Regions from separate parts of the Brevibacillus sp. HB1.4B genome, predicted to be linked through region 2. Evidence: riboswitches for the same ligand, from Rfam matches in the RefSeq annotation. Region 2 holds a riboswitch; each other region holds the start of a gene.
What was found. Region 2 has a riboswitch for S-adenosylmethionine ahead of HP398_RS22540 (pyridoxal phosphate-dependent aminotransferase). Riboswitches for the same ligand answer to the same signal wherever they lie in the genome.
Positions count from the first base shown of each region.

Region 1 (10,638 bases), on a different contig from region 2:
AAAAATCTGAGCAATACGGTATCCGGTCATCTACGATTAGAGAGGCGAGAATGGGCTTTGATGAGCGAGTGACAGGCTTGACCCAACCAGGCAAAATTCAGGTGCTTGTAATGGGGAAAAAACTGCTGGCTCACCCGGACTGGTTTCGGTTGCTAGATGTCGTTTTTCGGGATGCAAAGTTTAGTGTCAACGCCCGCATGGCTGTACATGATGGTCCAGTGAATGAGTTGTTTGATTTTAAACCAAAGGACAAGCCTCGTCTGTCCATTCATGTTACAAAGCTGATAGACACAGCCAATAGCAGAAATCTGACGGTAAAGACGAGGGCGCAGGAGCTCCATCGGCAAATGTTTGAAAAAGGGATGACGCCTACCCTGACTGAGTTGAAGAAAGAAAAGAAGGCGGTAAAGGTAATGGGGACGGCTTTGTTAAAAGAAAATGGAACGTACGCAGGCTCGATAGAACCGCGGGATACCATTCTTTTGCAAACGCTGCTCCATGAAAAACAAGGGGAACTGTCCGTCACCATCCCGATTAAAGAGCCGAACGAACACAATCAAATTGTGAAAGACAGGATCAGTTTTTTTATCAAGGGCGTCCAAAAAAAAGTGAAAACATCCTATCAGAACGGTCGGTTTCATTTTGACGTTCATTTCAAATTGCGAGTGTCCATATCGGAGCGAATGTTTCCGTACGACATGAAAAAGGACTACAAAAAGATGGAGCGAATGATCAGTGACGAGTTACAGAAGGATTACACGAAGTTAATCAAGAAATGCCAGGAAATCGGTGTAGACCCATTTGGGTTTGGTCTCTATGCGCGTGCCTATGAATATAAGGAATACAAAAAGGTAGAGGATGATTGGACGAAAGCCTTTTCCAATGCCACTGTTGAAATCAAGCCTGACGTATCGATTAAGGGAAATGGCGTCATAAAGTGAAGGGTGAAAGACAAAACCCCCTGGCAATCAGTAAATGCCAAGGGGTTCGTTATTAATAGATTGCTTCCCAGCCTGCAGGAGTGACGAATAGGCGAATCGCTTTGATTTTGCGGTCGTCCATCAGGGTGAAGTAGTGGCGGTAGTTCGGCGGTACGGAGATCAGATCGCCTGGCTCCAGCTCGACGTCGAAGTAGCGATCATCTTTGCCTTTGATGGCGAAAATACCGTGACCATCGACGCAGAAGCGGCACTCATCGTCTGTGTGGTGATGCTCGCCCTTGAATTTCACCAACAGCTCGTCGAGGTTAGGCGTTTTGTCAGAGAGGACGATGATGTCCGCTGTCAAGTAACCGCGACGTTGGCTGATCGCATCGATTTCTGACTTGAAGGTGTCGAGAATCTCTTGTTTTTCCTCGTCTGTCGGGCTGTAGTTATCACGGTGCTTTGGATCAAGGCGATCCACGCCCCATTTTTCGTAAATGATCTCTTGGGTGTCCAGGAAGGAGACAACTTCCTCGGGTGCTGAGATGTACTCATTGTTGTCGTGAAAACGAATTTGTGCCATCGTTTATTCCTCCTTAATTGGTGGTTGTAGTGGACACGACTGCTTGGCGTAATTGCAGCCAGCGGGCGTGATACTCGAATAGGAATTCAAAAGCTTCCAGGTGGCGCTTGGCCTCGAAGTCATTGCCGCCCCACGTGTAGATACCGTGGTTACGGATGAGTACGCCGGGAACTTCTGGTGTGATCACTTTTTCAATTTCGGTAGCCAAGGTCGGAATATCGGCAAAGTTCTCAACAATCGGAACAGTAATGCGCGCGTTTTCTTCCCAGATTCCGAGTCCCTTGATCAGCTCTTGTCCTTGAATGGAGAAGGCTCGTTGTCCAAAGTACAGCTCGGAAATGAGGTTGTTCCACACGGTATGGACGTGGAAGCAAGCACCCGCCTTCGGGAACGATTTGTAGACGATGGCGTGGATGAGCGTTTCCGCGGAAGGCTTGAGCGTAGTTTCATCCACCGGACGCGAGTCTTGATCTACGACTAGATAATCTTCGGGGGACAGCTTGGTTTTGTCTTTGCCGCTTGCGGTTACGGCAAATTGCAAGGGATCGTTTTGTATTTTAATAGAGAGATTGCCGCTGGTGCCGGGAAACCAATCCCGGCGGGCAAATGTCAGCTTGGCGTCATCCAGACGGCGAAAGGCATCCAGACGTTGTTCGAGTGTTGCAGTCATGAATTAGACGACCTCCTGTTGGATTTGCTGTAAAATGCGAATCACATCGTGGAAAGTGGCAAACTTGCTATGCGGCAATTGCAGCTCTTCCGCCTTGTCAGCGAGGAAGTGACGGGCAATCACATAGTCAGCGATTTTGGCTCCAGCCAAATCAGTGATAGAGTCGCCGATGACGATGCGGAAATGGGTTGCTGGTTCGTACCGGCGGATGATTGTCGTCTTGCACATGCCGCAGCCGTTCGTGCAATGCTCATCGCACGCGTTGGGCCACGTAATGGTGATGCGCTCTCCGCTGAAATCACTGCCATTGCAGTAGATCGGTACATCGGTAAGATCGAAGGGTGCCAGGATAGGCTCCAGGAAAAAGTCGATGCCGCCACTCGTGATCAACAGGTCAATGCCTTCTTCGCGGCAATAGCTCACGAATTCAGCAAATCCCGGGCGAATCGTCGCTTCTTGGACAATGAAATCGATAATGTCCTGGCGCAAGGAGGAGGGCAAGAGTTGAAACAGCTTGCCTACCCCTTCTTGAACGCTTATTTTTTGCGAAAGGATTTGCTCCGTCAAGGCTTCCCACTCAGGGGGAGCAAACTTGCGGACAATCGCTACAATGTTGTCTTTTTCGGTAATCGTTCCGTCGAAATCGCAGAACAGGACGAGCTTCTTGCTCATCGTGCACCACCCCACTTTTCCAGGGCGATCGCCAGTTCTTGCGATTCTGCGGCAGCCTCTTCCAGTGTTCGGCCTGCGGTGACAGCCTCAATCGCGGCGACGAATGCTTTCGCTCCTGCGGTTGCTCCACCGGGATGACCGTGGATTCCACCACCTGCATTGACAATTTGATCCAGACCGAAGTCTTGATAAAGCTGTGGAACCAGCCCAGGATGAATGCCGGCAGATGGAACCGGGAAGGATCGGCGCACACCATTCAGTGGGTCGGTCAAATGCTTGGCGAGCTGTAACGCTTCTGTCTTGTCCAAGGCGACGTTGCCATATGGAGATGGGAAGAGTACCAAATCTGCACCAGCTACGCGCATCAAGGTTCCGAGCAGAAGCGGGGTGGCGATACCGTAGTCAGGTGATGGATAGTAAGCGCCTGCCAATGCTGGATGCGCCATGATCGGTACGCGTACATCGGGATCGGCTGCCAAACGGTGCAGGGCATCGAATCCAAAGGCCAGCACATTGAACAAGAGGCAGTCAGCACCTGCATCTACCGCACGTTTCGCTTTTTCGTTCAGCTCATGCACTGGTCCAGTCAGGTTGGCTGCATAAAGGACGGGCTTGCCTGTTTCGGCTTCTGTCTCCTGGGCGATTTGCTTGAACGCTTTGATCCGTTCGATAAAAGGAGCGCGGTCATCTGCAAAGAAGATTTCGTCATCTTTCACGAGATCGACTCCGCCCAAGGCTTGTGCCCGGAATTGCGTCTTCAGGTCATCGAAAGGAAGGCCCAGGCACGATTTGAAAATGCTCATCAAGAGCGGACGGTTATGTGCCCCTAAACGTTCGCGCAGACCATCAATGCCGAACTTCGGTCCAGGAAAAGCCTGAAGGAATGAGTCAGGGAAAACGATGTCGACGAGCTTAATTTTGCCATCCATCGACAGTTTGCCGAATATTCCGGTCAACAAGGATGGAATGTCTGCTGTAAAATTGCGGGTCGGATAGCTGACGGTAATCAAACCGCGTGTTTCTCCGTTTTCCAGTGTCGCAAGCGGTGTTGCACTCACGGCTTCACCAAGATACGGCGCTAGCTCAGCTTGCTTGGCAAGCGGCAGGTCCGTCCAGGAACCGACTGTCATGCCGACAGCAATGGCTTGCGCTTTCTTGTTCAAGTCTTTTGCTTGTGTGAGATAGGTGACGAGGATACGTTGTTCACTCATGGTACGTCTCATCCTCCTTGAATGATTAAAAAAAGCCTCCCCATTGAGCGGGGAGGCGGTTGTCGACTATGAAAGCGTCTCGTCTCCTCTCATCTCTCGGGTCAGTAGCCGAAACAAGCCAAAGAGGCTCTATCTCGACTCTTATCCGTTGGAATTAGCACCGTTTCGCTATCCAAGGTACGCATCATCCGCGTACGATTCATGGTATAGCGCCGGTTGCCGGGCATCATAGGGCCAGTCCCTCAGCCAGCTCGCGATAAGAGTTATTCGTTTCCCCCATGATATGACGTTCATTGTCAGGAGTCAATCCTTGTTTTTGCAGAGAATGTGCAGCAGGTTAGAAGAAAAATGAGACGAAGGTGAAACTATTTGGCACTTCCTTCGTGGTAAGGGATGAAGGGGTGTGAACGGCTTGGGAAAGTAGGTCTGGAGGATGTGTACCGGCTGCATGTAAACGATATGTACCGCTATCTTTTCCGGCTGACACGAGATGAGAGGCTGGCAGAGGAGCGGACACAGGAAACCTTTTGTCGCGCCTACTCTTCCTTGGACGACTACCGTGGGGAAAAAGTACGGCCTTGGCTGTTCAAAACGGAGTGCGAATCTACGGAGCCGTCCTCACCGGACCTACCAAAGAACTGCTGAAGCTCAAGGCCGAAAAGTCGATAACAGCAGCGTTTCTAGGCAAGAAAGACTGGTGGAATTTGGAGCCACCTGCGGCATTGGGAACACAATACAGCTACTGATAGCAAGGTGCGAATTTTTGCACAAAAGGGTGTTGACATCGTGGAAGCGTTGGTTGTATGATTCAAACTAAATCAAAAACCGAATACGTTTTGGATACCTTATCCAGAGAAGGTGGAGGGACTGGCCCGATGATACCCGGCAACCGACATGACGCCATTCAGACGCGAGGAAGCGACTGATTGACAGGCGACATGCACGGTGCTAATTCCTGCAGAAACAAAAGTAGTCTGGAAGATAAGGGGGACATCAACACGGTTCTTACACGTGACGACAGCGACCTCTTTTCTTCGGGAAAAGAGGTCTTTTTATTGCTCCAGGTACTCAAACAAAACAAGTAGAGATAGAGGAAAAATACGTAGAGGGGAGTTTTGGAATCATGGCATATCGCGCATTGACTGAACAGGAAGCAGTGGAGTACGTAAAAGGAATACCGGGTCTTTTTAGCGAAGGAGCAGAGCTGACCAGCCGTGAAATCGGGGATGGCAATCTCAATCTGGTTTTTGACATTCAGGAGCTGGCAACCGGTAAGAGCGTCATTGTCAAACAAGCACTGCCTTTTGCCCGCGTCGTGGGAGAATCTTGGCCACTTACGATTGATCGGGCTCGTATCGAGAGCGAGGCACTCCGCATTCAGCACAAATACGTTCCAGACTTGGTGCCGCAGGTGTATCATTTTGATGGGGAACTTGCGTTGACTGTTATGGAAAACGTCGGGGACCACATGATCATGCGCAAAGGTCTGATCGAAGGAAAGCGGTACCCACTATTCGCGAAGCAAATTGGTCGTTTTCTCGCGCAAACCTTGTTCTTCACCTCCGATCTGGGCGCGCATCCGTACGATAAAAAAGCGCTAGTCGGAACATTCATAAATCCAGAATTATGCAAAATTACGGAAGATCTCGTCTTTACCGATCCGTATGAAAATGCGCCTACCAACGACTTCAACCCGTTGATTCGCCGGGAAGTCGAGGCGATCTGGAACAACAGGCCGCTGAAGCTGGAAATCGCCAAGCTGAAATACGATTTCCTTACGCGATCGGAAGCGCTGCTGCATGGTGACCTGCATACGGGAAGTATTTTCATCACGGAAAACAGCTTGAAAGCAATCGATCCAGAGTTCGCTTACTACGGTCCAATCGGTTTTGACATCGGGGCGGTCATTGCCAATCTATTGCTCAACTACGCAGGACAGCACGGTTTGCAAAAAGATCAAGGAGAACGGGAAGCGTACCGCGAATACTTACTGGAAACGGTCGAGGATGTCTGGAATGAATTCGTTTCGCAATTCGTTCAGCTCTGGCACAAGCAAGCCAAAGAGCGCAGCGCCCATGTCGAGGGACTGTGGCAAAGCTACGTGAAGCGCTTGATTCAGGATACAGCAGGCTATGCCGGATGCAAAATCTTGCGCCGTGTCATCGGCTTGGCAGGCGTAGCGGACCTGAATGCCATTGAAGACGACCAGACTCGCGCAGAAGCAGAGCGTCTGGCTCTCTCGATTGGAGAAGCGCTGATTCTCGGTCGCGGCGGCATCGACGAATCGACAGATATCACGGACATCGTACGCACTGTCACCGAACGTTACTATCAGGAGGCTACAACAGTATGACAACCAGCACTCAATTGGCACCTGTTAAGTGGGAGAATGACGCATTGGTCTTGCTTGACCAGACGCGTCTGCCAGTAGAAACGATCTATTTGAACTTGACTACCTCCGAGCAAGTATGGGGTTCCATTCGTCGCTTGGAAGTACGAGGCGCACCGGCGATTGGCATGGCGGCGGCTTACGGGCTCTACCTTGGTATTCGTGGCAGTGAAGCGAGTAACTACGACGAGTTTTGGCAGGAACTGAACCAGCAGGCAGACTACCTGGGCTCTTCCCGTCCGACAGCCGTGAATCTGTTCTGGGCGTTGGATCGCATCAAAGCTCGTGTTGAAAAAGAAAGCGGAGCGTCGATTGCCGAGTTGAAGGCGGCTGTGCTCGATGAAGCACTGACGATTCAAAAGGAAGACGCTGAAGTATGCCGGACCATTGGAGAGCATCTGCTCACTCTGTTGCATGACGGTATGGGAATTCTCACGCACTGTAATCCAGGCGCATTGGCTACAGCAGCGTACGGTACGGCTACCGCTCCATTTTATTTGGCAAAGGAACGCGGCTGGAACCTGAAGGTGTACGCGGACGAAACCCGTCCTGTCCTGCAAGGCGCTCGTCTTACTGCATTCGAATTGCAGCAAGCAGGGATTGATGTGACGCTGATCTGCGACAACATGGCGGCGATGGTTATGTCCCAAGGCAAAGTAGAGGCTGTCATCGTGGGTACAGACCGCGTAGCAGCGAATGGCGATGTCGCCAACAAAATCGGCACGTATGGGGTAGCGGTATTGGCAAAAGCTCACGGCATTCCTTTTTACGTGGCAGCTCCCTTGTCCTCCGTCGATCTAGACACACCGACAGGCGCAGATATTCCGATTGAAGAGCGTCCAGCCGAGGAAATTACCCATGGCTTGGGCAAACAGGTAGCTCCAGACGAAATCAAGGTGTACAATCCTGCGTTCGATGTAACGCCTGCGAAGTACATTACAGCGATCGTCACGGAGACAGGCATTTTCAAGCCGGAAGAGATCGGCAATAGCAAACCATAAAAGAATGATGGATAAGCGTTCGCCCTGTTGTTGCTGGCGGGCGCTTTTTTGCTCATTTTGGTGTTTTCCAGTAAAATATCCAAGAAAAGGGGAGATTCGTATGCAAACGATTCAACGGATAGCAATCAATGAAGATACATACTTGAAACAATTAGAATTAGCAGATGCTGAGGAGTTATTTTTGCTTACGGATTCGAACCGGGAGAATCTTATGGAATGGCTGCCGTGGCTGAATTATACGAAGAAGGTAGAGGATTCTCGCCAATTCATCAAAGCGACGATCCATCAGTACAACGATAATCGCGGCATCAACTACGGCATTTGGTACCAAGGACGTCTGGCTGGTACAGTCGGCGTACATACGGTGGATTGGATCAACAAAAAGACGTCTATTGGCTACTGGCTGGGTTCACAATTTCAAGGCAAAGGCCTGATGACAGAAGCAGTGGCGACCTACTTGGACGTATTGATCTTCGGGTCATGGGATTTGGAAAAAGTAACGATTCAGGCTGCTACGGAAAACGATAAGAGCAGATCAATTCCAGAACGATTAGGGTTTCAACTGGAAGGGATACTCCGCCGGAATGAATTCCTTTACGATCATTACGTGGATCATGCCACTTACAGCCTGCTAAAAGAGGAATGGCTGGACTGGAAAACCGATAAAAAATAGTGGATTGAACTGTATGCTTCGATTGACAATGAAAATTCTGTCAATTACGATGGTGAAGACAGATCAAGAGGGCTGCGTGTGATTCGCAAGCCCTTTTTTAGTCGTGCTGTTAGGTTTGAATAAATAGAGGTGATTTACATGCAGACACTTCGGCAATTATCTTGGTTTTTCCGTGCCTATTGGAAACGGTACGTCATTGGAATCTCTGTGTTGTTTATTATTGATGTCCTCATGCTTTGGCCACCGAAATTAATCGGGGACACGGTGGATTCGATTCGCAACAGTTCCCTGACAAACGCTGACTTGACGCAAACAGTGGTCATCTTGCTCGTTTTGGGTGTTAGCTTGTATGGATTGCGGTTTCTCTGGCGGTTCTTGTTAAATGGGGGAGCCCTGATACTGGAGAGGACGTTGCGCGAGCGACTGTTTGCCCATTTGACGAGAATGACCCCGTCGTTTTTTCATCGCAAACGCAGTGGGGATCTGATGGCCGTCGCTACCAACGACATTCCTGCCATTGAACAAACAGCTAGTACAGGAGTGCTTACGCTTGTCGATGCGTTGTTCATGACCTTGTTAACGCTGGGCGTCATGGTGACCGCGATTGATTGGAAGCTGACGCTTGCTGCACTGATCCCGATGCCGTTTTTGGCTTGGTCAACAGCGTACTATGGAAGGTTGCTGCATGAGCGCTTTTACTTAGCGCAGGAAGCCTTCGGAGAGATGAATGATCATGTCCAACAATCCGTATCGGGCGTTCGGGTGTTGAGAGCATTTGTTCAAGAAAAGGCCGATATCGAGGCATATCGCCGGGTCAGTGAAAAAACGTTGGAGCGAAATGTGAGCGTTTCGCGGATCGACGCCCTGTTCGAGCCGACAATCGCGATTATTATTGGCTTCAGCTTTTTGATCGGGCTGGGCTATGGGACGTATTTGGTGTTCACCAGCGTCATCTCCTTAGGGGATTTGGTTGCGTTCAATTTATACTTGGGACTTTTAATTTGGCCGATGTTCGCCTTTGGTTGGCTAGTCAATGTGTTGCAGCGCGGTGGTGCTTCCCACAAGCGTTTTACAGAGCTAATGGTGGAGCAGCCAGATGTGACGGAGGCAGCGAATCCGGTCACGAGCCAAATCGCCAATACCGTAGAAGCACGCCATTTTTCCTTTACGTATCCGGGGACTGACAAGCAGGCACTCACCGACATCTCGTTTCGTTTGGGTGAAGGAGAAACGCTTGGGATTGTCGGACGGACAGGAAGCGGCAAGTCGACGCTATGCCGTGCTTTATTGCATCAATATCAGATGAAGGAACAAGCTCTGTTTATCGGGGGCATCCCGATTGAGGGACTTGCTTTCGATACGCTGCGAGAAAAAATCGGCTATGTGCCTCAGGAGCATTTGCTGTTCTCACGGACGATTGCAGAAAATGTTACATTTGGGAAACCACAAGTGACGACCGATGACGTGATGCATGCGTTGGAGCTTGCGGAGATGAAGAGAGATCTGGCGCAATTCAGAGATGGATTGCAAACCATGGTTGGAGAGAAGGGGGTCACCCTCTCCGGTGGGCAAAAACAGCGCATTTCCATTGCGCGCGCTCTTTTGATGGATGCGGGTATCTTGATTCTCGACGATTCTTTATCGGCTGTGGATGCGCGGACTGAGGAGAGTATCCTGCGTCATCTGAGACAGGAACGCGCAGATAAAACGACGATTATTACCGCTCATCGTCTGTCTGCCGTACAGCATGCACAACTGATTCTCGTGCTGGATGAGGGGCGGATCGTTGAGCGGGGGACACATGACGAGCTGATGCAGCGCAACGGCTGGTATGCAGAACAGTACCGTCGTCAGCAAATGGAACAGGATGTGACTGGTTGAGAGAGGGGGAAAGCGTTTCATGAGCAAAGAAAATGTATGGGGGCGTTTGACCGAGTACGCCAGGCCATTTCAAAAGCAAATACTGGGCGCGCTGTTCCTGCTCTTGCTGGGAACGAGTGCAGAGTTGGCGGGTCCTTTTTTAGCCAAGGTCATAATCGATAATCACATCCTAGCGATCCAAAAGCCTTGGTATCAACTGGACGAAGTGCCACCACAAGCAGCGGGGCAGGTCGCCTCACTGAACGGTACGAACTATATTCGTGAAGATGTCGCAGCAAAGACGGGTATTGCTTTGGATAGTATCCGTCAAAAAGAAGGAACCGTGCTGACAGAAGGCACGACCTATTACTTGGTTTCCGGCAAGGTGAATCCAAACACGGAGAAGCAATTCACCCCAATTACGCCCGAAAACGGCAGGGAACGCTTCGAGGTAACAACGAAGGATCAATCAGGTCAAAAGATGACCTCCACAGGCATTCGGCTGACCGCAGAGGAAGTCAAGGCGATGTATCAAGGGGATGTCCTGCCCATTGTCTGGCTTTCCGCAGGCTATGGAGCACTGATCTTGCTCTCAGCTGGTTTCAACTACGTCCAGATTTTGTGGCTGCAAAAGATCGCGCAGCGCATCATTCAGC
Region 1 covers NZ_JABSUT010000005.1:171,297-181,934, forward strand. Annotated here, with positions in the region: gene HP398_RS14145 (Ger(x)C family spore germination protein) at 1-941, shown strand, start outside; gene HP398_RS14150 (1,2-dihydroxy-3-keto-5-methylthiopentene dioxygenase) at 994-1,506, opposite strand; gene HP398_RS14155 (methylthioribulose 1-phosphate dehydratase) at 1,520-2,176, opposite strand; gene HP398_RS14160 (2-hydroxy-3-keto-5-methylthiopentenyl-1-phosphate phosphatase) at 2,180-2,848, opposite strand; gene HP398_RS14165 (2,3-diketo-5-methylthiopentyl-1-phosphate enolase) at 2,845-4,059, opposite strand; SAM riboswitch class I at 4,146-4,322, opposite strand; gene HP398_RS14170 (sigma factor) at 4,519-4,704, shown strand; gene HP398_RS14175 (anti sigma factor C-terminal domain-containing protein) at 4,656-4,805, shown strand; SAM riboswitch class I at 4,902-5,047, shown strand; gene mtnK (S-methyl-5-thioribose kinase) at 5,183-6,412, shown strand; gene mtnA (S-methyl-5-thioribose-1-phosphate isomerase) at 6,409-7,449, shown strand; gene HP398_RS14190 (GNAT family N-acetyltransferase) at 7,550-8,122, shown strand; gene HP398_RS14195 (ABC transporter ATP-binding protein) at 8,261-10,003, shown strand; gene HP398_RS14200 (ABC transporter ATP-binding protein) at 10,023-10,638, shown strand, end outside.
Region 1: linked by a shared signal. The riboswitch ahead of mtnK (S-methyl-5-thioribose kinase) and the one ahead of HP398_RS22540 (pyridoxal phosphate-dependent aminotransferase) in region 2 are both predicted to bind S-adenosylmethionine.

Region 2 (10,638 bases):
GCGCTGTTGCAACGGCACAAACAACCGCAATTTCTTCTACAGCCAAGTTACCGATACGATGGTGCATCGCGACTTGCGCTCCCGGCCAGCGTTCCTCGATCTCTGCTGCGACCTGCTTCATTTTTTCAACAGCCATAGGGGCATATGCTTCATAGGACAAATACACGGTGCGCTGACCATGGGTAAATTCCCGAACAGTTCCGACAAAAGTAAGGATTGCGCCTGCATGCGGGTTGCTCACCAGACGAACCAACTTGTCCGCAGAAATGGGCTCCTCGGTAATGGCGAAGCGCGGGTCTTCTTCTCCGCCGCTTACAGGAGGTAAGAGGGCAATCTCGTCGTCGGCTGAAATGACCTGATTTTTCGCCGCATATTCATGATTGATGGAGACAAAGCAACTGCCCAAAAGCGCAGAGAGCGCAGGATATTCTCTTTCCACTGCTTGCAGTAGGTCGCTAACGGTCGCGCCTTCAGATAGGGTCAACTGTACTTCCCGGGCATTCGCACGTTCAGCGAGTCCGGCAAATAACAAGATCGTAATGGTCAAGACAATTCCTCATTTCCCTGGATGATACTACACTCTAGGCTAGACGATATCATAAACCGATCAAAGTTGCCAATGAATGGGGTGTTTCAATCAGCGGTTGATTCTAAGGGGCGAAGCCTTCCTGACTCAAATAGATCTGGTTCGGGGGAAAAATACGTAATAGCCGATCATAGACGATCCGATAGGCGGTAGGATCATACCATTCTTCCAGTCCAAGCTGTTCATAGAGAGCGGGAATGCCGTTTCTTTTCGTTCGTTTACCGCCGCTGCCATCTCCCATATAAAAGTCGTCGACACAGACACGTGTTACCAAGGGGCGCAAAATCTCCGGAAATGACTCACTGCTAGGCAAAACAGGGGCAATGGTTGCTTGTGTAGGGATGCCTGCTTCCGCCAAACGCTGGAGTGTTTTAAGCCGCGCTTGAATGGGGGGAGCTTGTGGGCTAAAGTGCCTGCGAATCTCCTCCAAATCGGTCTCGACGGTCATGCTGACGCGGACGCGATCACCCAGCAGGAGTAACAAATCGGCATCCCGCCAAACCAAGGGACTTCTCGTCTGCACCAGCAAAAAATCGGGTGGATGCTCTACCATGACTTCGAGTAAAGACCTCGTTACCTTTTCCGTTTGTTCGATGGGCTGGTACGGGTCTGTACTCGAAGACATGAAGATGGTCACCTTTCCTTTTTTCTTAGCCCGTATTAACTCCTTGCGCAATAAATCGGCAGCTTGCTGCTTAATGTCAACCCATGTGCCCCATTGCTCGTTGCGAAACAAAGAGACAGGCATTTGCCGAACATAGCAATAAGAGCAGGCGAAAGAACAGCCCGTATACGGATTGAGCGAGTGGGTGTAATCCGCAAGAAATCCGCTTCCTTTATTGAGGAGGGTTTTCGGCATTTTATAGGAAAGGATGCTCTTCATATTGTGCGTTCCTCACTTTGCATCATGAAAAATAATTCCGAGGCTGTAGCGCTTTCCTGAGGTAATCGTGCTGACACCGTGGCGCAGCGTGTTTTTATAGAAGCCTCGCGTTCCCTGTACAGGACGATAGGATGTCGGGAAAATCAGTCCAGCGCCTTGGTCCAAGGTTATCACATGTCCCCGGCTCTGCGCGCGCGGCCGTTGCTCCATCAGCAGAAATTCTCCGCCAGTGTAGTCCTTCTCCTTCTGATTCAAGGCAAACACGACTTGAAACGGGAAGAACACCTCGCCGTACATATCCTGATGTAAACAATTGTAGCCACCCGTTTCGTATTTCAAAATCAATGGAGTAGAGCGCAGCTGCCCCTGGTCGTGACATTGCGCCAAAAAATCAGGGAGGGTAGCAGGATAAATAGCTTCACGTCCAAGCATTTCGAGCCACCGATTCGCAGTCTGCGCAAGCATCGGATAAAAGCCTTCGCGAAGCTCCTGCAAAAGTGAGGGAAGGGGAGCCTGATAATAACGATACTCCCCTTCACCGAAACGGTACCGTGCCATCTGGATCGTATTGCGAAAAAGATCATCCTGTCCATACGAAGCGATTAATTCTTCGCACGCATTCGAGCCTATTAAGGAAGGAAAAGCTGCATACCCTTGTTCGTCCAACTTCTGTTGCAGGGAATGCCAGTCAAGTGCAGCGATCCTTTCTGTCAGTGAACTAGCCATGCTTCACACCCCGATTCGACTTTTGCTCCAGATCAAGCAGAGTTGTCTTCATGGGCAGTCCTCCACGATAGCCAGTCAGTGAACCGTTTTTACCGACAACGCGGTGGCAGGGGACTGTAATGAGAACCGGATTGGCACCGATTGCTGCACCGACTGCACGAACAGCAGCAGGCTTTTCAATGATGTTTGCAATGTCGGTGTACGATGCCGTTTGACCGTATGGGATTTGACGGAGTGCTTCCCAGACAGCGAGCTGAAAAGGCGTTCCAGAGAGGTCGCAATTCATGGAAAAATGCTCGCGCGTTCCTTGCATATATTCCATCAGTTCTGTTGCAAAAGGCTTTAGCCATGGGTCGTCTTGCACCAGTGCACTTTGTGGGCGATGCTTTTCAACCCACGCTTCCAATTCAGCAAAAGGCTGGTTGACTGAGCCGACATAACAAAGTCCGGCAGCCGTTGCAGCCAAATAAATAGTCCAATCACCATGCACAAGCATTGACCAACGTACCGTCTGATCCTTCATCGTTTCCATTTCCATACGCCTCCTTTGAGCTGTGTACGCACAGTATACCTCCAGCACCTGTTCTTCGTACGTTTTTGGGAGTGGATGAGCAAGATAACGAAACGATGTCCTCTACATTCCCATTGCTTTTATCCAGCTGCGGGAGTAAGGTAGGAGAAGATAGAGGAGGAAAGATACTCGTATGACTGATCAATTAACACATTTTAATGAACAAAATCGAGCGCGGATGGTGGACGTGTCTGAGAAGGACGTCACAAAACGGGTGGCTGTAGCCGAGAGCCAAATCAGCATGAAACCCGAAACACTCGCCCGAATCCGTGAAGGTCGAATCGAAAAGGGCGATGTACTCGCAGTTGCGCAGGTAGCAGGTGTCATGGCTGCCAAAAAGACGTGGGAAATCATCCCGATGTGTCATCCGCTGCCATTGACTGGCATCGACATACAATTTGCTTTTGTAGATGAAACGACGCTTGCGATTACAGGAACCGTGAAGACGACAGGGAAAACAGGCGTCGAGATGGAGGCGTTGACCGCTGTCAGTGTAACGGCTTTGACGGTGTATGACATGTGCAAAGCCATGGATAAAGAAATGATAATCGGTCCGACCAGTCTGCAATCCAAAACAGGCGGAAAAAGCGGCGATTTCCATCGGGGTGAGAAGTAAGCCATGAGGCAAAAGTGGGAATCCTATCCGAGCAGCATTCGTTTATTGGCGATTGCTGCCGTCATTTTTTCTACCGGAATGGCGTGTATTTGGCCGCTGGTCACGATCTATATTCACAACCATCTCGGAAAGCCGCTGACTGTAGCCGGCTTCTTGTTGCTTTTAAATCAAGGCGCATTCCTGATCGGGAGTATTGTCGGCGGGATGATGTTTGACCGCTGGGGTAAAATGCGCACCATTGTTGTAGGCTCCATCGGTGGAATGATTATTTCGGTCTGTTTAGGTGTTACACAAGATTTTACCGTATATGTCCTACTGTTATTATTGAATGGTCTGTTTTATGGATCCCTTTCTCCCGTTATGAATGCGCTGGCAGTGGTTTTATGGCCGGAGGGAGGCCGTAAAGGAATCAATCTGATTTACGTCGCCCTCAATGTGGGTGTAGCTGCCGGCTCTGCTTTAGGCGGCTTCTTGGCAAGCGTTTCGTTTGCTTGGACGTTTTTCGGAAATGCGATCACACAAGTAATTGTGCTGACGATGTTTATGCTCATTTTGCCGCGTCAGTTAAAACTGGCAGAGCAAAAACGTCAATTGCAGACGACTGCTCCCGAACAAGCAGAGGGAGAACTTATACGAGAACCACAGCAAGAGACCAAGGTTGTATGGGGAGCATTGCTGCTCTTATGCGGAGGATTGCTCATTAGCTGGATTGTCTATGTACAATGGACAACGGTGCTGTCGACCTACATGCAATCCCTGGGCATTTCACTCCGTCAATACAGTCTGTTGTGGACGCTGAACGGCGGTTTGATCCTGTTTGGTCAACCATTGATTGCGTGGGTCATACGACGCTTTGCCCGTACGCTAAAAGCACAAATGCTCTTGGGCGCTTATATTTTTGCCATGTCGATGTTGATTTTGTCTCAATCAACGGTTTATGCAGGCTTTGTTGCAGGCATGTTCATCATGACGCTGGGAGAAATGCTCGTATGGCCAGCGGTGCCGGCAGTAGCGGCACAGTTTACGCCAGAGGGACGAGAAGGCTTCATTCAAGGTCTGATTGCAGGGACTGGATCTGCTGGGAGGATGCTCGGACCACTTCTTGGCGCCTTCATTTTCCAATCGATTCATGCGCAGGGACTATTGTTCGTGATGGCGGGCTTGTGTCTGTTGTCTGTCGCATTCTTTGCCTTCCACACATCTTTTCAAAAAAGAAGGCATCAGGTACCCTTACAGAATCAAGCATCTTGACACGGTTTACGTGCTCAAGTAGTATGATATAGACGAAAAAACAGTATATTCCGTGTGTTTGACTTATTCAGAGAGGTGGAGGGACTGGCCCTATGAAGCCCGGCAGCGGATCTGTTCTATGCGATGGACAGATGCTGTGCCAATTCCAGCAGGATTTTTTCCTGACAGATAAGGACGTGACCAAGCTGATCTCCCCCTTTTTCTGTATGGAAAAAGGGGGTTTTACTGTATTGGGCCCAAGAAAGGAATGGAAGAAAGATGCGCATTCAACCCTCCGACATGATTGATCGACTCCCTACCCAGTTTTTTGCGACCCTGGTGGCAAAAGTAAACAAGGTCATTGCGCAAGGCCATGACGTCATAAACCTAGGGCAGGGCAATCCTGATTTGCCGACACCGCCACACATTATTGAAGAATTACAGGCGCAAGCGGCACAACCACTCCATCACAAATATCCGCCTTTTCAGGGACGCGTGGAACTGAAGCAGGCAGTGGCTCATTGGTATAAGCAAGAATTTGATGTGGACCTCGATCCGGAGGAAGAAGTAGCGATATTGTTCGGCAGCAAAACCGGACTCGTAGAGATTTGCCAAGTCCTTATGAATGCAGGCGATGTTGCACTGGTTCCAGACCCAGGCTATCCGGATTATTGGTCGGGGGTTGCAGTCGTAAATGGACGAATGGTCATGATGCCATTGAAGGCGGAAAATGACTTCTTGCCAGACTACAGCCAGCTCTCCCAAGCTGATTTGGATCGCGCGAAACTGATGTTTCTCAACTATCCGAACAATCCGACAGCAGTTAATGCACCACTCGAGTTTTATGAGGAAACCATTCGTTTTGCTCGAAAACATGAAATCGTTGTTTGCCACGACTTCGCCTACGGGGCGATCAGCTATGACGGGAAAAAGCCAGTCAGCTTCATGCAGGTTCCGGGTGCAAAAGAAGTGGGTGTAGAATTTTATACCTTGTCCAAAACGTACAACATGGCAGGCTGGCGTGTTGGTGCTATGGTAGGAAATCGCGAGCTGGTTCGTCTGATTAACCTCATTCAGGACCATTACTTCGTCAGTCTGTTCGGAGCGGTACAGATGGCGGCAGCCAAAGCGATGACGGAGTCACAGCAGTGCGTTCGCGATCTCGTCGCTGTCTACGAAAGCCGCCGCAATGCCTTGTACTCCAATCTGCATCGGATTGGCTGGCAGGCGCCACCATCTCAAGGGTCGTTTTTTGCTTGGCTTCCTGTTCCAAGCGGCTTCACATCCGTGGAGTTCTCTGACCTGCTTTTGGAAAAAGCGCATGTCGTCGTAGCGCCAGGAAATGGCTTTGGTCCGACAGGTGAGGGTTATGTGCGAGCGGCTTTGTTATCAAATGAAGAGCGTCTCGCAGAAGCGGTTCAGCGAATTGAGCGGTTGGGGTTATTTACGAAAACAAAATAAAGGCGAGGTAATTGGGTCACACTACCATACAAATGGAGTGTGGCTTTTTTATTCTAGAATAAAAATCATTCTCATTATTGACAGATAATGATTTTCATTATACGATGGCATTGTTAATGATAATTAGTCTCATCGAGAGCGGGAGGGTACCATGCGCTATCAGATTAACGGTTACACGGATATGTATACGGTGATCGCCAACGAGCGGAAAATCGGCGGAGCCATTGAAGCAGGCCAAATTCGCCTGCGGACGGGAGAAGTTTACGCCAATGCTGTTCTCACTCGTTTGGAAATGTCAGGTGCGCATTTTTGCTCGATCGGTTTTGTTACGGAAGAAGGCAAAAGACTGATTGTCCATGTGAATGATATCAGTATGATCGCTGATGCTCGTCACGTCAACGTTTGTGAGCTGACGAATGAAGGCATGAGAGTGGAGAAATCCGCAGAGAGACTGAAGCGATTGAAACGTCTCTGTGAACTGAATGAAGGCAGCTGTACGCCGACCTTCCAGGAAGAGGCATTGCTGTTGGCAAACGATATTGGCATGGAAGAAGCGTCCACGCACGTAGACCTCTCTTTCCTCCCACACACAGAGAAACCGCGTGTGTTTCGCATCGCCTAGGAAGATATAGCCCATACATATTGGACCCCTTTTCGTTTGAGACGAAGAGGGGTTTTTTGCATGCAGTGTGTCAAGACTAACGATTGAACAACCGCTCGACATAGTCAAAACCTATCCACTCATAGCTACCAAGGATTGGACTTACGAGAGGGAGAGTGATAAAACAAGGATAAGCAAAATCAAGGGGGAACGGAACATGGAGTACTCATTTTCAAAATCTGTCGAAGCATTATCCTCCTCGGCAGTCCGGGAAATCTTGAAGCTGACCCAAGGCAATCAAGTGCTCTCGCTCGCAGGTGGACTGCCAGCAGAGGATTCTTTTCCAATCGCAGAGATGCGTGAAGCGTTCAACCGCGCATTTGAACAAGGAGCAAAAGCTCTTCAGTACGGATTAACTGATGGATACTTGCCGCTTCGTGAGTGGATTGCATCCCGCATGAAGCAAAAGCATATGAACGTCGGTGTAGATAATATGATCATCACAACGGGCTCTCAGCAAGCAGTAGACTTGTTGTGTCGTGTATATTTAGACGAAGGCGATGTCGTTCTCGTTGAAAACCCTACTTATTTGGCAGCTGTTCAGTTATTTCAATTCCGGGGAATCAAAGCGATCCCTGTAGACGGTGACGCCGATGGGATGGATTTGGACGATCTGGCGAAAAAAATTGCCCAGTACCGCCCCAAAATGGTGTACGTCATTCCTACCTTTGCCAATCCGACAGGAAAGGTATGGAGTCTCGAACGCCGTCTCGGCTTGCTTCGTCAATGTAAGGCACAAAACATTCTCATCCTGGAAGACGATCCATATGGAGAGATCCAATTCGATGGGGAAGCACCGTACCGCTCGATTTTCTCACTGGATGAGCATCCGACTGATTCCTGTGTGGTGTACACCAGTACCTTTTCCAAAATTGTCGCGCCAGGCTTGCGTACCGGATGGGCCATCGGAGATACACGTGTGATTCAAATGATGGTGAAGGCGAAGCAAGCAGTTGATTTGCAGTCAAGCACAATCGACCAGTACGCTCTGTATGAGCTTTTGTCCCGCTTTGATCTGGAGCGCCACATTGAGAAGATTCGCGAGTCTTACAAAGCGCGCATGGAATGGATGCATGAGCTCTTGGTTGCGCAAAACTGGGAGGGCGTACAGTGGGAAAAACCAAGAGGCGGGATGTTCCTCTGGGTGAATCTGCCGGAGCATATCGATGCGGAGAAGCTGCTGGCCCGTTCCGTACAGGAAGGCGTCGCATTCGTACCAGGGAAGCCGTTTTATGCAGCTGAGCCTCAAGTTAATACGATGCGCTTGAATTATACACTCTTGAACCGGGAAGACACGGAGCTTGCGATTTCGAGATTGGGCAAAGCATTCCACGCCTACAGTGAATCTCTCGTGACAAATGTTTAATAGAAGCAAAAAGACAACCATTGCCATTGGAGCTGGTTGTCTTTTTTGATGCATATTTACAGGGAAAGCTCCCTTTGCGCCCGATCCAGCCATTCATTCACAAGCTCCGTAAACAAAAGTGGCTGCTCAATCTGCAAGTTGTGTCCCGCACAATCGAGTGCGGCAAAAGAAGAGCGGGGATAGCCCTCAATAATATCCCAAATATCGCGATAGCCGACAGAATGATCTTGTTTGCCCACAACAAAAAGACTCGGGTGAGGGAAGGGAGCCGTATCCAATGGGAAGGACACGCCGTATGACTGTCTGATTTTACTGAGGAAAGAAGGGTCAGACAGCATGTAGCCGTCGACAATCTCTTTTTTATAGCGGTTCCACGTATAATTGGTAGCTACTACCGCCATCGACTCAAACTCTGCTCGTTCCGTCTCACTCAACTTCTCCCAGAGAGAAGGCTCCTCTATTAAGACGGGTTTATCCGGCAGTGTGCGCTTTGCTTTTTCAGGAATGACGTTCGGGCAGATGAACAGGGCGCCCTTCACTCGATCCCGGCGCTTCTCGATAACTGCTCGTGTAAGATATCCGCCGTATGATTCACCCGCAATGAAAAAGGGTTCACCTGGAATGAGCTGATCGATGAACGCAAGGACAACCTCCAGAATATCGTCCGTGGTGTGGATATGTTCGTAGTTTTCCGTTTGTCCCATTCCAGGCAGGTCTATGTAAAGTCGTCGGTATCCTGAGCGTTTCTCAAAAATTGGTTCCAGACAACCAGTCATGCAGCGGTGATCAAGTGAAAAACCGTGAATCATCACGACAGGAAAACCGCTTCCGATCTCCTCATAATAAAGGTTAACCCCATTGACCTCGCATCTCATATAAATCCCCCCAACGACATTTGTGTCAGATTGTTTCGAAAGTTTGGAACGTACGTTCTTATTATAAGGGATCTGTTACATATTTCAAGGATGAAAAAACACACCCACAACGAGAATCGTCAATGGGTGTGCCAAAGGGCTTCCTATTCTTCTGTTTCTTCCAACGTGCAAATTGCGCTTGGACGCTTGATCCGCAATACAACGCACTCGTAAACACGGAACAGACTGTTCATTTGCTCGTCTCCGAGGAATGCGGAGTCGAAGTCTTCTGCAATCGCCAGGTCGAGATTATGGCGGCCAGTCGCTACCAATACGCCGGAACGGCCCTTAATGGTAGGAGATTGGAAGACACCATCTGTAACGAGATTGCGAACATGCTCGATCTCAAGCACGTTGGTGCCTTTGTGCACGCGATGCAAGAGTGAGTAGAGCTCAGGAGAAACAACCAGTGCATACGGACCGCTGTGGCCCATTTTCAACAGCTTGTTGCGTGCTTCCACGATATCAGCAAACGCATTGCCAGATTCCATCCAATCGCTCTTCAGATGAGTGAGACGGCCTTTTACGTTCATCAGACCTGGGAGGTCGAATTCAGCAGCACCGTTGAAGATCAGATCGTCTTCCATCAGTGCACCACCAGCAGCTGCATTGGCAGCCGCGCTCATGTCCAAAGGCATGCCCAGTGTGCGTGCTTGGGCAACATCACGCCAGTAGAGCATGAAATCTTTGTACAGGATTGGAATCGTCATGCTGACACGGCGGCTAGGCTGTGTCATTTCCAGTGATTCTCCGCGCAGGGAGAGACCGCCAAAACGGGATTCCTCATATACATCGTTGGTAATGGTTTGGATACCTTCACCTAATGGTCCATAAATATCGATAAAACGACGTCCTACCAGCTGGCGGCGAGCCATGTCAACGACAGTTGCATCCAACTGGTTCCATTCTTCAGTCGTCAAGGGAGAGTCTGGGTATTTACGAAGCTTGTCCATAGTGTAACCTCCATGTTATTTCAGGATTTCCGATTCTTTACATTCCTTTCAAGCTGCCAACTGTCAGTCCTTTTTTGCCAGAAACTGCAGGAGCGGAATGCTTGACCACGGAAGCAACACCGTGAGGAGCGGAAGCCGAAGCTTTCAAATGATCTACCTGGTGAATGTCGTGCCCCTCATCGTGATCAGTGAGATCAGGATGAGCCGCATCAGAGAATCGTTGGCTCATGTTCGCCATGATCTCTTTGACTGTCAAATAGTCTGTATGCGTCTTTTCACGCATGCCATCCAGAAGCTGACGTGTTTCGTCATCCTTGAATTCATACAGAGAGAGCTCCAGATGCTCGCGGAAATTGTGCAGTCCAAAACGTTCCAGATTCACATCGGACAGCATTTGCGAGAGGTCGCGATCACTTAGCTGATCCAGGCTTTTTCCTGAGGAGACCTTCTCCAGGTAGGGAACCAATTCCTGCAAGCGACCCATGCGCTGTTCTTCTTCTTCCAAAATATGATGGTAGTAAAGACGAGTATGCTCGTCCGTTGCCGCGTCGATAATCGGCTGGATAACGCCCATGAAGCTGTTGATATAACCTCTGGTGCGATCAAAAATGGCGTGCAGCTGTGTAATTTCTTGCACCCTACGCCACCTCCTCATTACAATCTATTTTTTC
Region 2 covers NZ_JABSUT010000010.1:66,093-76,730, reverse strand. Annotated here, with positions in the region: gene HP398_RS22570 (molybdenum cofactor biosynthesis protein) at 1-547, opposite strand, end outside; gene HP398_RS22565 (SPL family radical SAM protein) at 651-1,469, opposite strand; gene HP398_RS22560 (2OG-Fe(II) oxygenase) at 1,482-2,195, opposite strand; gene HP398_RS22555 (methylated-DNA--[protein]-cysteine S-methyltransferase) at 2,188-2,727, opposite strand; gene moaC (cyclic pyranopterin monophosphate synthase MoaC) at 2,900-3,382, shown strand; gene HP398_RS22545 (MFS transporter) at 3,386-4,633, shown strand; SAM riboswitch class I at 4,694-4,808, shown strand; gene HP398_RS22540 (pyridoxal phosphate-dependent aminotransferase) at 4,892-6,073, shown strand; gene HP398_RS22535 (hypothetical protein) at 6,225-6,695, shown strand; gene HP398_RS22530 (aminotransferase-like domain-containing protein) at 6,892-8,100, shown strand; gene HP398_RS22525 (alpha/beta fold hydrolase) at 8,157-8,975, opposite strand; gene HP398_RS22520 (family 1 encapsulin nanocompartment shell protein) at 9,119-9,967, opposite strand; gene HP398_RS22515 (IMEF encapsulin system ferritin-like cargo protein) at 10,005-10,604, opposite strand.

Region 3 (10,638 bases), on a different contig from region 2:
TAAATCCGAGTCCGTCCACTTGAACGCCTTTCACCTTGTCGCTTTGTACCCAGACATCGACATCCGTGAACATGGGGATCAAAGGCATGGCATCCATGAAGATTTGCTCAGCCTCTCCAAACAGCTGCTTGCGCTTCTCTGGATCAATTTCTACTGATGCCCGTTTCAGCAGCTCTTGGTAGCGTGGGTCTTCCCAGCCCGTGTCGTTGTTGCCTGTATTACCATCCCGGAACATTTCCAGGTAATTCATTGGATCATTAAAGTCTGCATTCCAGCCGATACGGCCTATTTCGTAATTAAGTTGATGCATATCCTGTATGTGAACAGTGGCCTCCTTCACCATGAGCTTTACTTCAATGCCAAGTTTTTGTTTCCATTGGTCCTGAAGCGCCTCGGCAATTTTCTTATGTCTGTCGCTTGGGTTGTACGTCAAGGTGATCGGAGGCAGCGTTGTCACGTTAAGCTCCTTCATACCTTCTTCCAACAGCTTTTTGGCCGTTTCTACATCATTATCTTTGAAGTAGCCTTCTTTTTTGATAATCATGGATTGCGGCAACATCCCCATCGTTGGCACTTGGCCCACTTGTGTGATGTTATCCACGATGGTTTTACGGTCAACCGAGTATGCCAAGGCTTTACGAATTTTCACATTGCTGAGCGGCCCTTTTGTCGTATTCAACTTGTACCAGTACATCGTCGCTTTTGGATGAACAACGAGTTTGCCCGCGTCTCTCAGTGTCGGGATCGCATCGGTGGGAAGTCCACCGAGTGGCTGACCTGCCCAATCCAGCTCACCGTTTTCGAACATGGACAGGGCTGTATTATCGTCCTCGATCATCGCGATCTCGATGCGATCGAGCTTCACGACGTCTTTATCCCAGTATTGCTCGTTCTTTTCAAGCACGATCTTGCTCTTGTGCTCCCACGCTTTCATCTTAAATGGACCGTTGCTTACGTGCGTCGCCGCTTCGTTTGCCCATTTTGGATTGGCCTCCACTACTTTTTGGTTAACCGGGTAGTACGTGTAGAAAGCCGTCAGCTCCAGGAAGTAAGGCGTTGGATTCTCAAGTGTGACTTCCAGTGTTTTGTCATCGATTGCCTTCGCACCGAGTTCGTCGGGCTTCGCCTGGCCTTTGTGAATCAGCTGCGCATTTTTAATGTAGTACAGCTGATAAGCATACTCAGCCCCAAAAGTCTTGCCGAGTGCACGCTTCCATGCATACACGAAGTCATGGGCAGTGACTGGATCACCATTGCTCCATTTGGAGTCGCGGAGCGTGAACGTATACACCAGTTTGTCATCCGAGATTTTCACATCGGATGCTACTGAATTCACTGGCTTTGCGTTTGCATCAAAGCGAGTCAAGCCATCAAACGTAGCACGAACGATCGCTCCCGCAGTGGCATCCTTCGCAAGACCAGGGTCCGCTGTCGCAGGCTCACTCATAATGTTCGCCCGAAATAATTGCGGCTTTGCATTTGCAGACTTTTCAGCTGGCGCCGCGGTTCCCTCAGTTGGAGGGGTTGTCGTTGATGGCTGCGTACTCGTGGAGCATCCAGCTAACACGCTTCCGGCGACCAGCATCGCGCCAAGAAACAACTTGAGATTTCTTTTCATCAGAAAATTCCCCCTTATCTATATTTTCTCATTTCAAACACAATATACTCGACGGGAATTGGGTTGAAAACGGGGTTCGTATAGATTTAATTTAATTTTATGAAAATTCACTACATTATAAATAAAAGTAAAACCCAACCAGCTTTTCGGCCAGTTGGGTTTCGTTGATCGATCAATTATTTGTTGATTTAGAACGCTGGAATAATCGCGCCTTTGTATTCATCTTCAATGAACTTTTTCACTTCAGGTGAGTTCAGTTCTTTTGCCAGCTTTTGCATTGCTTCGGAATCCTTGTTGTCAGGACGAGCTACCAAGAAGTTTGCGTATGGAGTATCTTTATCTTCAATAAACAGAGCGTCTTTGGTTGGAACAAGTTTTGCTTCCAGCGCATAGTTGGTGTTGATCAACGCCAGATCTACTTCTTCCAGAACGCGTGGCAACATCGCTGCTTCTACTTCTTTGAACTTCAGGTTTTTCTTGTTCTCAACAACGTCTTTCACTGTACCGCTGATGCCAGCGCCTTCTTTCAGCTTGATCACGCCGTTTTTCTCCAAGAGTGCGAGTGCGCGACCACTGTTTGTTGGATCGTTTGGCAGCGCGATAGTTGCGCCATCAGCTAATTCATCCACTGATTTCACTTTTTTGCTGTAAGCGCCGAATGGCTCGATGTGTACAGCCACTACTGGCACCAGGTTCATGTTTTGTCCTTTATTGAAGTCTTCCAGGTAAGGCTTGTGCTGGAAGAAGTTTGCGTCGAGTTGTTTCTCGTTCACTTGAACGTTAGGTTGTACGTAATCGGTGAACTCTTTGATTTCCAGGTTCACGCCTTGTTCTTTCAGTTTTGGTTGAACGAATTTCAAGATTGCTGCATGTGGAACGGGAGAAGCGCCTACCTTCAATGTTACTTCCTGTTGTCCGCCTTGTGCGCCACCTTCAGCTGGAGCAGGTGCAGTTTCGGTTTTGCCTCCGCAAGCTGCCAAAGAAAATGCCAACACAGTAGAAAGTACAGATACGACTAGCTTTTTCATGAATGATTTCCCCCTTGCATGTATTTGTCTTATTCTTTGATAACTTTTATGGAAAAATCCTACTTACGGCTGAACTTGAGAACCAGACGGTCCCCCAGCGATTGTAAGATCTGTACCATCACCAGCAAAATAACAACAGTCACAATCATGACATCGGTTTGGAAACGTTGATAACCGTATCGGATCGCCAAGTCACCCAGACCACCACCGCCAATTACCCCAGACATTGCAGTGTAGGATACCAACGTAACCGTCGTGATCGTAATACCCGCGATCAGGCCTGATCTAGATTCTGGCAAAAGGACATTCCAGACGATCTGCCAATTGGAAGCTCCCATGGATTGTGCGGCCTCAATCACGCCTTTATCAATCTCACGCAGAGAGGTTTCCACCAACCGTGCGAAAAACGGAGCGGCACCAAATACGAGTGGCGGAATAGCACCCAGTACGCCGAGTGAGGTTCCTACGATCATTTTCGTCACAGGAATCAGCAAAATCATCAAAATGATAAACGGTACCGAACGCAATACGTTGACAACGAATGATGCGATCGAATAAAAAGTGCGGTTTTGCAGAAGCTGTCCGCGTGAGGTCAAAAATAGAATGATTCCCAGCGGCAAACCAATCAGGACGGTAAACAGGGTGGAAAAGCCGAGCATCGTGAGCGTATCCATCGTGCCTACGCCGATTTCAGCCCAATCCACATTTTCGAATGTCCAGTCCATTTATATCACCTCTACTTCCAAGCCACGTTGGCGCAGCGTCTCAATGGTCTTTTGATTCTGTGCGACATCGCCTTCCAGCTCGATCACCAACTGACCATACGGTGTATCCTTCATGCGGGAGATTGTTCCCTGCAAAATGCTGAATACCGTACCGGTCTCTTGCATCGTTTGGAACAGGATCGGCTGGTACGTTTTTTCTCCGAGGAAGGTGACACGAGCAATCGTGCGGTTCCCCGAGGCCTTTTCGTGCGCGACTGCTTCACGCAGCTCTGTAGAATCCGCTACTTGTTCCACGAATTCTTGTGTCGTTAGATGCTGCGGACGAAGGAATACATCCAGTACGTTACCCGACTCGACGATCTTTCCTCCATCAATGACGCCAACACGATCACAAATGGAGCGAATGACGTGCATCTCGTGGGTAATCAACACAATGGTCAAGCCCAGCTTACGGTTGATGTCCAAGAGGAGTGCCAGAATGGAGTTCGTCGTCTGCGGATCGAGAGCCGATGTAGCTTCGTCACAGAGCAGCACTTTTGGATCATTCGCGAGCGCCCGAGCAATCCCTACACGCTGCTTCTGTCCGCCAGACAGTTGGGACGGATATTTGTCCTTATGTGCCTCCAAGCCAACCAGCTTTAGCAGCTCGTTCACTTTCTTATCAATCTCTGCCTTCGGACGCTTTGCCAGCTTGAGCGGAAAAGCAACATTTTCGCCGACTGTTGAAGAAGACAGCAAGTTGAAGTGCTGAAAAATCATGCCGATTGCGCGGCGCTTTGCTTGCAGCTTCCCTTCATCCAGCTTTGTCAAATCGACGCCGTCCACAATAACTTCCCCTGAAGTTGGACGCTCCAGCAAATTGATGCATCGGATCAACGTACTCTTCCCTGCACCAGAGTGTCCGATAATCCCGTATATTTCTCCTTGCTCTATGGAAAGGTCGATCCCCGTTAACGCTGGGATGGTTTTCCCTTGTACTTGATAGCTTTTATGCAAATGACGCAGTTGGATCAACGCATCCACCTCCCGACCACAATCTAAATAAAATCAGAAAACCCCTTTTTTCATAAACGAAAAAGGGGCTGCAACGCAATGTTATACGTTCGCATCCACCCTTCTCATCTATACAAGATCCAAACGATCTTGTAGGAATTGGCACCGCGACGTTCATCCGAAAATGAACCGGCTGCCGGGCTTCATAGGGCCTGTCCCTCCGCCTCTCTTGATAAGAAAGATATCTACGTATATTATGTTCGTCTTTTCTATTTCATGATGATACAAAACGGATTATATCCTTTTCGGAAATATCACGTCAATAGTAATAGAAGGAAAAGTTTTTTAATCCATGACGCCGTTGCGGATGATTTTTGACTTTACGTGGAAGCGAAACGTTGCATCCTGAAACATCTTTCGCCATTCAGCCTGCGTCATGTTGGCCATTCCTCTTTTCTCTGAACGATAGATCGAGCCGAAGCCAATTGGGTCAACATCGAGGCTCTTCAGTTTGCTTATGAGTTTATGCAATTCTTTTTCAAGCTCTTTCTCCAGTGCATGTTCCATGATTTTCAGCAACTTGGCATTTTCTAGCTTTAGCGGGATGGTTAACTCCAAAATTCGGGCATGCAACTTGACATGAATATCGAAGATTGGTGGGGATATTTGGCTTAATTTGATTTTCGCATGGCTGGAAATTGTATCGAAAACGAGCTGCACCTGGTCTTTTTTGCTGTTGTGGTTTTTGGGTGACTCCCCAAAAATAGCAGTAGGAACAGAAGTATCATAGCTGCCGATGCGGAACTTTCCGTGGATAAGTTTGAGTAGAAAGGCTTCCTTGGGTGTAACCCATGACACATAACGATCACCTTTGAATAAGGCGATGCCTTTGATTTTCAGTTCATCTCCCTTTCTTTCTATGTACGGCATGACCGGGTCGATCCCTTTTTCATAGTAAGCCCGGAAAAACTCATGCATGGTTGAAGAAGGAATTTTTTCCCCACGGATATTTTGCTCAATCAAACGATACAGGTAGATTCCAATATTCCCTTGTTCTGAATAAGGATACGTCAGCATATCATATGTTTCGCCTGCAAACACACAAAGATAAATCCTGCTAGAAAGGGACGAGTCCCGATACAACGTGTCAATGATGCTGCCAAGTCCCTGCTTTGAAAAGTTTTCACTGTAGAGGGCAACACGAATTTGCCCACCCAATACTCTTTTGTCTGATTGCAAATTCATCTTATCCCGGATTCCTTTGCTGGTTTCCCCTGTGGCTGATAAGATCTGTATCTTATGCCTTGCCTCTGGATTAATGGAAGGCATGACAGACGTCCCGCGAATTTTGCCATCTTTTAACAGATCATAGCCGACAGCCGTTGCAAGTCCTGTTTCATCGAAAATTTGCCGATCCGAGCAGCCTGTTACAATCAAGATGCCCGAACACCACAGCGCCAAAAACCGCTTCAACAAGGGCATCGCGTATTTTCGATCATGTCGCATCAGGCACTTTCCCCTTTGCTCGTCGATTTCGCCGGTTGCGTTCGCTGCTTTAGCAGAACCATGATGTACAAAAAATAGGGGTACAGGAATGCAACATACATACTCGTTTTCCCATACCAATCATTGATCATATTCATCTCCAACCTTGTAAACACCGTCAATGAAGTAATATAGATCAGGGGCATAATCCAATTCAACGATGTTCGCAAGTTGAATCCGAAGAGGCGTTTGAGTCCACGTGCAGAGCACCACAAATACAACATAATATTGGGCAAGATGACGATGAGCCACAAAGAAATGACAACCAGCTCGAACCTTTCCAGAACGGGGAGGTACACCATCTTGTGCAGATTGAGTGTCGCCCAGATCGTCCGCATAAGCTGACCCTGACTAAAGAAGACCAGGGACACGAGCATGATAAGCAAATACGCCAGATACGTCACCAGCACCGCCCACTGGGTACTTTTGTTGACCCTATCTTTATTTTCTACAAAGGGGTAAACCACGTAGATCACCTCAAAGCCAACACTGGTCAAAGACATGGCCAGCATTCCTTTGAAAAGGTTCTCCAAACTGCTGTCCATAATCGGAAACAAATACTCCCAATGCGCGTATTGCAAAGGAAAATATAGATCGCATAAGAGCCATATCGTTACCATAATCGAAAAAAATGTATAACCGGCTATAACTCTAATTCCTCCTACAATGGTGTAATACACGAGAAAAAGGATAATTCCAGACAAAATCCACGTAGGCAAATTCGGAAACACCCACGTTTGGACCACTTCGATGTAGCTGCGTAGAATAACTCCCGCCGATATAAAAAAATAAGTCAAATAAAGGAGGCTAATGCCTGTTCCAAGCCACCTTCCAAACACATCTTCTTGAATCCCGTACAGATCGGCTGAAGGGTATTTTTGTAAGGTCTTGATAATGATCCAGACCGTTACATGAGTAACCAAGCCAGCAAGTATGACCGAAATCCAGGCATCATGCCCTGCTTCTTTGGCAATGACTCGTTGAAAGCCCAGAACACCCATCCCAACTTGAGTGCCATGCACCAGAATCCCGGCAAGAAATGCTGATATCGTATTGCTCTTCGTTACATTCAAATTGATCTTCATAGCCGCCTCGCTTACTCGTCAATGTCTTTCTTCTCTTTGGCTTTGTCTCTGTCAAAACGCGATATTCGTTTTGGATTAAAAAACTTGAGGCGTTCCGAAAGGGAGGATAAGGGAGCACGAATAAAGCCATCCTTCCAATCAGTAAATCGCACGGGGTAAATGGGGTACATATACGGACGCCCCAAGCTAGTCTGACGTAGCAAATGGCTAGCTAGAAAGCTAAATCCAACTACAATCCCTAATGCACCCAGCACCCCCGCCAGTAAAATCATCGGAAAACGAACCACCCGGATTGTAGAACCGATCATATAGCTAGGCGCGATAAAAGATGACAAAGCTCCGAGGGCAACGATAATAATCAAAATATTGCTGGTGAATCCGGCCTGTACGATAGCTTGTCCGATAACAATACCGCCCACAATACCAATCGTCTGACCAACCTTGGTCGGCAGCCTCGCTCCCGCTTCCCGCAAAAGCTCAATGATCAACTCCATCAAAATGGCCTCCCACAGTGGTGGAAAAGGTACCCGAGAGCGCGATTGCGCGAGCGAAAGTAACAGATCAGCCGGAATCATCTCGTAATGATAGGTCAGAGCTGCCACATAAATCGGTGTCAGCATCAGGGACAAAATCATGGCAAAGATGCGCATGAGCCTGTTGAAGGTAGCGAGACTCCAACGCAAGTAATAGTCATCTGGCGACTGAAAAAATTGCAAGAGGGTGGTTGGCCCGAGCAAAGCGAACGGGCTCCCCTCCACGAGTATGGCAATCTGTCCTTGGCGCAAACCGTGTATGACACGGTCTGGACGCTCTGTTTGCTGAAGAGTAGGAAATAATGATTTCTCATTGTCTGCGATATGCTGAGCCAGTATGGTAGAATCCAGACTGGTGTCCAATTCCAGATCATCAATCCGTTGACGCACCGTATTCACATTTTCCTCATCGGCCGTCCCGCTCAAATACAGTATCGATACATTCATCGGTATGCTTTTTCCCACGCTCAATCGTTCATGGAACAACCTTGGGGTAGACATATATTTGCGAATGATGCAGATGTTCACGTTCAGTTCTTCTACAAAGGCGATCTGTGGGCCTAGTACAACGGTTTCGATTTCGGGCGCTTGAATGCTTCTGCCAACCGTGCCATCACTAGGGAACGACAAGCCATAGGACGAGTCCTCCACTTGAATGACAATATGACCGCTTAGTAAACGTTCAATGGCTTCCCCTTCATCAAAAACCCGGTTACTGCTAGACGCTCCTAGGTGCCGAGCAATTTCCTCCACTCCGCTTTCTTCCAAACAAATCTCACGTAGCTTCGGGATGAGCTCACTGTAAACAACCTTGGCATCCGCCATGGTCGATAAATAGAAAAGTCGCACGCGGTCTTCAGGCTCATCGATATGTTCAGTGACCAAGTCGCTTGTATGTGTAAACCAATTGCGTGCACTCTCCCGATCCATCGACACTGTCACCTCAGCACGTAGAAAATCATGGTTAGTCTTTCCTAAAAAACACAAAAAAAACAGCACGCTTAGTTTTGCGTGCTGCTTTTCTTTTCTCCCACAGGTTGATCTGTTGCTTCTGTAGGAGGTGCGATTTTTTCTTGGACAAACGTCTGAACCTGATCGACATCCGGAACCAGAACGGAGCCTGCTTTATGCGATTCACGGAACATCCCCATTGGTGGTAATTGATAATTGCCTGGCTCTAACGTATTCAATTTTAATCCGAGTGAAGACAGCTTCAGCATGTCCATTGAGCTAATATTGGTTTGCACATATGGTGTTACTTCCTTCAAAATCGTAGGAAGCTGCATCAGCGTCGTACCATTCTTCATCTGATCGACGACTGCCGTCATTAATTTCCGCTGACGTTCTGTCCGTGTATAATCGGAGGTCGCATCATGACGGAAACGAACATATTGCAAGGCTTTGTCTCCATCCAGCTTTTGCAGACCCTTTTTCAGATTAATATCGTACGCACCTTTGTCTGTCGGGTCATGATAATACATATTTTTTTCTACATCGATCTCGACTCCGCCCACTGCATCAATCAGAGCCTTGAAGCCTTCAAAGTCAGTAATCACGTAACGATCTACTGGAATTCCAGTGAACTGACTAACCGTTTCCATTGCCAGCTCAGGTCCACCCTCTACAATCGCAGAGTTGATCCGCGAGCTACCTCTTCCGGGAATATCTACATACGTATCACGCAGGATTGAAAACATGTCATAACGTTTCCCCGTAGGATCAATGCTGACCAGCATCATGGAGTCAGAACGAGGAAGCCCGTTATTTTTCATTCCTCTGCGGTCTACTCCCATCAGCAGGATATTGACACGTTCCTTGCCATCCCACTCTGGTATTTCTGCTGCTTTGGTGGGATTCCCACCACTAGGCGGTGCGATGTTAGGCTCTTGAATATTTTGAGCAAATTGATAAAAAGAGTATCCGTAGTATCCAGCTGTCGTAGCCATCACGACAAGCAGAAGAAGCAACACTCGTTTCCATATTTTCATAAAGTCCACCTTTATTCTCTATATCCTCAGTTAATGTCATCTCTCCACTTTGTCTAGTATACTCGAATTCGACAAAAGTGGAGCAGCCTTTATTTGGGTACCTGTGACATTACATACATTTTAATTTACAAAGTTTAGAATGTTCGCTATACTATTCTTATCCTTAATGGTAAGGGGTGTATTCGCGTGATATCACCATCAGCTTTCCTCAATCGCTATCCACGTGAGGCCATTTTCTTCCTCATCGCCAGCTTCATTAACTCCTCCGGGAGCGCCTTCATGTGGCCACTTACTACCTTATACGTACATACCATTTTGCAACGCTCGATGACAGAAGCTGGATTCGTCTTGATGATCCAATCTCTGGCCGGAATCTTTGGCCAATTTATCGGCGGATCGTTGTTTCATCGACTAGGTGCCAAGCGTCTTATCGTCAGCGCATTGATTATTCAAGGACTTATTCAATTTTCCATTCCTTTCGTTCAGAGCTGGCCTGTCTACCTGATACTCATGATGGGGCTTGGATTTACGTTCAACCTGTCGTTTCCTGCCATTCAGGCATTTATCGGTTTTCGCTGGAAAGAACAGCGTCGAGAATTGTTTAACATCGTCTATGTCGGAAACAATCTAGGGATGGCAATCGGTACCGCGTTGGCTGGAGTCATTGCCACTTTATCCTTCCAGCTTACTTTTTGGTTCAACAGTACGAGCACCTTATTGTTTGCCCTGTTCTTCTTCCTTTTTATGAAGAATATTTCTCATCAAGAGCTGGTCGGAGAGCAACAGGAAGAAAAGCAAAAACACCGCGAGAAAAACAACTTTACCCTGTTATTGCGCTACCAATTGTACTTGTTTATGGCATTAGGCGCAGCACTCATTTTCTTTTCCAATACGGTATGGAACACAGGCGTCGCCCCTTATATTACCGAGCAGGGGATGCCTCTGTCTTCATATAGCTGGCTGTGGACCATCAACGGTATCATCATTTTTGCTGGGCAACCCATCACGTCCTGGATCAAGCGGCTCGTGAATCAGAGCTTGTCTGCTCAACTCGTCGTTAGTGCTATCGCGTATGCTGTCGGTTTTGGGTGTATGCTCGCCTACCACGGTAGTTATTACGCAT
Region 3 covers NZ_JABSUT010000013.1:61,106-71,743, forward strand. Annotated here, with positions in the region: gene HP398_RS26205 (peptide ABC transporter substrate-binding protein) at 1-1,618, opposite strand, end outside; gene HP398_RS26210 (MetQ/NlpA family ABC transporter substrate-binding protein) at 1,807-2,646, opposite strand; gene HP398_RS26215 (methionine ABC transporter permease) at 2,706-3,371, opposite strand; gene HP398_RS26220 (methionine ABC transporter ATP-binding protein) at 3,372-4,385, opposite strand; SAM riboswitch class I at 4,487-4,603, opposite strand; gene HP398_RS26225 (Ger(x)C family spore germination protein) at 4,710-5,870, opposite strand; gene HP398_RS26230 (GerAB/ArcD/ProY family transporter) at 5,870-6,994, opposite strand; gene HP398_RS26235 (spore germination protein) at 7,006-8,457, opposite strand; gene HP398_RS26240 (LCP family protein) at 8,529-9,515, opposite strand; gene HP398_RS26245 (MFS transporter) at 9,702-10,638, shown strand, end outside.
Region 3: linked by a shared signal. The riboswitch ahead of HP398_RS26220 (methionine ABC transporter ATP-binding protein) and the one ahead of HP398_RS22540 (pyridoxal phosphate-dependent aminotransferase) in region 2 are both predicted to bind S-adenosylmethionine.